2 regions of the Pseudomonas sp. 9.2(2024) genome follow, and region 1 is predicted to be linked to the other one. Evidence: predicted binding sites of a transcription regulator. Region 1 holds the regulator's gene; the other holds the start of a gene.
What was found. Region 1 encodes sigma-54, which starts transcription at its own class of promoters, with help from an activator protein. Its sites were predicted from a motif close to ANTGGCATNNANNTTGCTNT; they were not measured.
Positions count from the first base shown of each region.

Region 2: glnA (glutamate--ammonia ligase) is a predicted target of sigma-54. The motif match lies at 2,083-2,102, and genes of this name have one in related genera.

Region 1 covers NZ_CP155585.1:1,258,265-1,261,338, forward strand. The annotation lists gene rapZ (RNase adapter RapZ) at 1-41, opposite strand, end outside; gene ptsN (PTS IIA-like nitrogen regulatory protein PtsN) at 44-508, opposite strand; gene raiA (ribosome-associated translation inhibitor RaiA) at 520-828, opposite strand; gene ABFB52_RS05520 (RNA polymerase factor sigma-54) at 902-2,395, opposite strand; gene lptB (LPS export ABC transporter ATP-binding protein) at 2,582-3,074, opposite strand, start outside.
Region 2 covers NZ_CP155585.1:614,853-617,926, forward strand. The annotation lists gene ABFB52_RS02780 (hypothetical protein) at 1-454, opposite strand, end outside; gene glnA (glutamate--ammonia ligase) at 583-1,989, opposite strand; gene thiI (tRNA uracil 4-sulfurtransferase ThiI) at 2,317-3,074, shown strand, end outside.

The sequences.
Region 1 (3,074 bases):
TTACCCGAGCCGGAACGGCCACTGACAATGATCAAGCGCATGGTTACGGCCTGTTCTGTTCTTCCAGTACAACCTGGTACAAGGCTTCGTTGCTTGGCGCGCTGCGCAGTCTGTCGCGCACGTCCTTGCGGTCGAGCATGCTGGCAATCTGGCGTAACAGCTCCAGGTGCGCATCGGTGGCGGCTTCCGGCACCAGCAGGACGAACAGCAGGTCCACAGGCGCGCCGTCGATAGCGTCGAAATCGATAGGGGCATCAAGGTACATCAGCGCACTGATCGGCGCTTCGCAGCCCTTGAGGCGGCAGTGAGGAATGGCGATGCCGTTGCCAAAACCGGTGGAACCCAGTTTTTCACGGGCAATCAATGCCTCGAAGACATCTTGCATCTCCAGATCCGGGACTTCCCGGGCGATCAGGTTGGCAATTTGTTCGAGGGCTTTCTTTTTACTGCCGCCCGGCACGTTCACCAGGGAACGGCCGGGGGTCAGGATACTTTCAAGTCGGATCATGGGGGTGGGGGTTATCGACCGGTAGCGCCCTGAAGCAGGCTCTGGGTCTTTTCCTTATGCTTTTTGAGTTGTTTATCAAGCTTGTCGGTCAACGCGTCGATCGCAGCGTACATATCGGTATGTTCCGCGTTTGCGACGACCTCGTTGCCGGGAATATGCAGCGTGGCTTCGATTTTCTGCTTCAGCTTTTCGACGCACATCGTGACCTGTACGTTGGTGATCTTGTCGAAATGCCCTTCGAGCTTCTTGAGCTTGAGCTCGATGTACTCGCGCAGAGGCTGGGTAACTTCCAGTTGGTGTCCACTGATGTTGACTTGCATACAGCTTCTCCTTCGTTGCCAGTGCATAAAGCGGCAGGCCGAAGAGCCTGCCACTGGAACGCTGTAACGTGGCTTACATCAACCGCTTGCGTTCGCTCGAAGGCGCGATCCCGAGGGATTCGCGGTACTTGGCGACGGTGCGGCGAGCCACCTGAATGCCTTGTGCCTCCAGTAAACCAGCGATCTTGCTGTCACTCAACGGCTTTTTCTGATTTTCCGCGGCAACCAGTTTCTTGATGATCGCGCGGATCGCCGTGGACGAGCATTCACCGCCTTCTGAGGTGCTCACATGGCTGGAGAAAAAGTATTTCAGTTCATATATGCCCCGTGGGGTATGCATGAATTTCTGCGTGGTCACCCGGGAAATCGTCGACTCGTGCATGCCAACCGCCTCTGCAATGTCGTGCAGGACCAGCGGCTTCATGGCTTCGTCGCCGTACTCCAGAAAGCCGCGCTGATGCTCGACGATCTGGGTGGCTACTTTCATCAGGGTTTCGTTGCGGCTCTGCAGGCTCTTGATGAACCAGCGAGCTTCCTGCAACTGATTGCGCATGAAGGTATTGTCGGCGCTGGTGTCGGCACGGCGCACGAAACCGGCGTATTGGGCGTTGACCCGCAGGCGCGGTACCGATTCCTGGTTCAGCTCGACCAGCCAGCGCTCGTTGTCCTTGCGCACGATGACGTCAGGCACCACGTACTCGGCTTCGGTGGATTCGATCTGCGAGCCTGGGCGCGGATTGAGGCTCTGCACCAGTTCGATGACCTGGCGCAGTTCATCTTCCTTGAGCTTCATGCGCCGCATCAGCTGGCTGTAGTCGCGGCTGCCGAGCAGGTCAATGTAATCGGTGACCAGACGTTTGGCCTCGGCCAGCCAAGGGGTCTTGGCCGACAGCTGGCGCAATTGCAGCAGCAGGCATTCGCCCAGGTTGCGTGCGCCGATGCCTGCCGGCTCGAATTGCTGGATGCGGTGCAGGACGGCTTCGATCTCGTCCAGCTCGATGTCGAGCTCGGGATCGAAGGCTTCGAGAATTTCTTCGAGGGTTTCGTCCAGGTAGCCCTGATTATTGATGCAATCGATCAGGGTGACGGCGATCAGGCGATCGGTGTCGGACATCGGTGCGAGGTTCAACTGCCACAGCAGGTGGCTTTGCAGGCTCTCGCCGGCGGAGGTGCGGGTGGTGAAGTCCCACTCGTCATCGTCGCTGCTCGGCAGGCTGCTGGCGCTGGTCTGGTAGACGTCTTCCCAGGCGGTGTCAACGGGCAGTTCGTTGGGGATTCGCTCGTTCCATTCGCCGTCTTCGAGGTTGTCGACTGTCGGCGCGGTCTCCTGATAAGAAGGTTCCTGGATCTCGGTGTTGGGCTTCTGTTCGGCGTTGTCGGCCATGGGATCGGAGTTGTCGAAGTCGTCGCCGTCTTCCTGGCGTTCGAGCATCGGATTGGATTCCAGAGCCTCCTGGATTTCCTGTTGCAGATCCAGGGTAGACAATTGGAGCAGGCGGATGGCCTGTTGCAGCTGCGGTGTCATCGTCAGCTGCTGGCCCATTCTCAAGACTAGCGATGGTTTCATGGCAGGGGCTTAACACCTTATTCGCCGGCGCTATGCGCCATCCACTACAGGGCGCCGGAGCGCCAAACTTAAGCAAATTATATGCCTGAAACTGTCGTGTTTGCCTAGAGCGCTGTAACAATAAAAGCGTATAAAAAAGCGCTTCAACGTTACAGCACCCGGACGGCTGGTCGAATACCGTCGAGCTTACAGGCGGAACTCGTGGCCCAGGTAGACTTCCTTCACCAGATCGTTGGCGAGGATGGTCGCGGAGTCGCCTTCGGCGATCAACTGGCCATCGTTGACGATGTAGGCGGTTTCGCAGATATCCAGCGTCTCACGGACGTTGTGGTCGGTGATCAGTACACCGATGCCCTTGGCCTTGAGGTGGTGGATGATCTGCTTGATGTCGCCGACAGAGATCGGGTCGACACCGGCGAACGGTTCGTCGAGCAGGATGAATTTCGGTGCCGTGGCCAGTGCACGGGCGATTTCCACCCGGCGGCGCTCACCACCGGACAGGCTCATGCCGAGGTTGTCGCGGATGTGGCTGATGTGGAATTCCTGCAGCAGGCTTTCCAACTCCTTGCGACGACCGGCCTTGTCGAGCTCCTGACGGGTCTCAAGGATGGCCATGATGTTGTCGGCTACCGACAGTTTGCGGAAGATCGACGCTTCTTGCGGCAGATAGCCGATACCG
Region 2 (3,074 bases), 640 kb from region 1:
GCGGGGTGATTTGGCTCAGAGCCTTCTTGATGGTCAGGGCGTCGAGGTGTTTGCGACCTTCGGCGATGCGGTCCAGCGCCAGCTGCAATCGCGTGACGCGGCTGTAGAGGTGGTCGTTGGCGTTGTATTTGTAGGCGTAGATTTTGTAGCGGTCGTTTTGCCGAAAAAGCACGAAGCGGGTCGGATCTTCACTGTCGAGCGACATGAGAAAAACCGACTCGATGCTCGCCTGGCCGAAGTCATCAAGCAATTGCGGACGTTCGCCCGGCGTGTCGCAACGGCAGTAATAGCCTTTGACGCCGTTCGTTTCCTTGATGAACGCCAGAGTCATCGAGCTCTCCTGCAAGCCCTGGATCAGCGGGTGAGCCAGCGGCTTGTTTTCATAGAACTCGGCTGCGCCGACTGTCGAGCAGGTGAGGCCGGCCATCAGGGCGATAGCCCGTAACCACTTCATGCGAATCCCTTCGTCAAGGCGCCGGTCATGGCGCGAAAGCGGCGGATTATCCACGGATGAGCGGGCACAAAAAAGGCCTCCCGAAGGAGGCCTCTTTTTGTCACGCCGCGTAGCGCGGCGCTACCGGATCAGCAGCTGTAGTACAGCTCATATTCCAGTGGGTGCACGAAGGTGCGGACCTTGATTTCTTCTTCGGATTTCAGCGCGATGTAAGCGTCGATGAAGTCGTCGGAGAACACGCCGCCCTTGGTCAGGAACGCGCGGCCCTTGTCCAGCTCTTCCAGGGCTTCTTTCAGGCTGCCGCAAACTTGCGGGATCTCTTTCGCCTCTTCAGGCGGCAGGTCGTACAGGTTCTTGTCGGCAGCATCGCCTGGGTGGATCTTGTTCTGGATACCGTCCAGACCTGCCATCAGCAGCGCTGCGAAAGCCAGGTACGGGTTGGCAGCCGGATCCGGGAAGCGGGCTTCGATACGACGGCCTTTCGGGCTGTTGACGTAAGGAATACGGATCGAGGCGGAACGGTTGCGAGCCGAGTAGGCCAGCATTACCGGGGCTTCGAAGCCTGGCACCAGACGCTTGTAGGAGTTGGTGGCCGGGTTGGTGAAGCCGTTCAGGGCCTTACCGTGCTTGATGATGCCGCCGATGAAGTACAGGGCGGTGTCGGACAGGCCGGCATAGCCTTCACCCGCGAAGGTGTTCTTGCCATCTTTGGAGATGGACATGTGAACGTGCATGCCCGAACCGTTGTCGCCGTACAGCGGCTTCGGCATGAAGGTCGCGGTACGGCCGTAGGCGTCGGCAACGTTGTGTACAACGTATTTCAGGGTCTGGGTTTCGTCGGCTTTCTTCACCAGGGTGTTGAACTTGACGCCGATTTCGTTCTGGCCGGCAGTTGCCACTTCGTGGTGGTGAACTTCAACGGTCAGGCCCATTTCTTCCAGTGCGTTGCACATGGAGGTACGGATTTCGTGGTCGTGGTCGAACGGCGGAACCGGGAAGTAGCCACCTTTCACGCCTGGACGGTGGCCTTTGTTGCCGCCTTCCACGTCCTGGTCGGACATCCACGAGCCTTGTTCGGAGTAGATCTTGAACATCGAACCGGAGATGTCGGACTTGAACTTCACTTCGTCGAAGATGAAGAACTCAGGCTCCGGACCGGCGAATACGGTGTCACCGATACCGGTGGTCTTCAGGTATTCCTCGGCGCGGCGGGCGATGGCGCGCGGGTCGCGATCGTAACCTTGCATGGTCGAAGGTTCGATGATGTCGCAGACCAGGATCAGGGTCGGCTCTTCGGTGAACGGGTCCAGTACGGCGGTTTCGTCGTCCGGCAGCAGGATCATGTCGGAGGCTTCGATGCCTTTCCAGCCAGCGATGGAGGAACCGTCGAACATCTTGCCAACTTCGAAGAAGTCGTCTTCCAGCGCATCGCGAGCCGGCATGGTCACGTGGTGCTGAGTGCCTTTGGTGTCCGTGAAGCGCAGATCAATCCACTTGACGTCATGATCTTTGATGAGTTGAACCGACTTCGACATAGTGTCCTCCGGGTGAATTAGGGCGGGTAGTGGATGCCCTTAATAGTGGTGATGCCGGCGCGAATACTCTGCCAAGGCAACCTGCCTCACAAGGGAGCAAATTGCATGCCAGTGCCCCAGCATGGGTTTTTTGCCCCAAATTTACGCTTCTAAAGGTCGAAAGCGCCTTAAAGGCGAAAATCTCGCCCTTTAATGTAGCGCTCAAATCGAAAAATGACCCGTTTTGGTGCGCGCAAAACCTTCTGCACATTAACTGGTTAAACCTTGAGCAATTTCCGCTATAATCCGCGCCCCCCTTTTTCGGCTGGCCCTGCGCGCGCTGTTTTCATGAAACTAATCGTAAAAGTCTTCCCCGAGATCACCATCAAAAGCCGACCTGTCCGGACGAAATTCATCCGCCAGCTGGCCAAGAACATCCGCACCGTGCTCCGCGACCTGGACCCGGCCGTGGTGGTGAACGGTGTGTGGGACAATCTCGAGCTGGAAACCCGCGTCACCGACCCCAAGGCCCTGAAAGAGATGGGCGAACGCCTGACCTGCATGCCGGGCATCGCGCATTTTCTGCAGATCGACGAGTATTCGCTGGGCGACTTCGACGACATCACCGAGAAGTGCAAGCAGCACTACGGCGATGCGCTGGCCGGGAAGATTTTTTCGGTGCGCTGCAAGCGTGCGGGCAAGCATGCGTTCAGCTCGATGGACGTCGAAAAATACGTCGGCAGCAAGCTGCGCCGTGAGTGCGGCGCTGCCGGAATCGACCTGAAACAGCCGGAAATCGAAGTCCGCATCGAAGTTCGCGACAAGCGGTTGTTCGTGATCCACAGCCAGCACAATGGCATCGGCGGCTACCCGCTCGGTGCGCTGGAGCAGACGCTGGTATTGATGTCCGGCGGTTTTGACTCGACGGTTGCCGCGTACCAGATCCTTCGTCGGGGTCTGATGACGCACTTCTGCTTCTTCAACCTGGGCGGTCGTGCCCACGAACTGGGCGTAATGGAAGTCGCGCATTTCATCTGGAAGAAGTACGGCAGCTCGCAACGCGTGCTATTTGTCAGTGTTCCGTTCGAAGAAGTATTGGGCGAAAT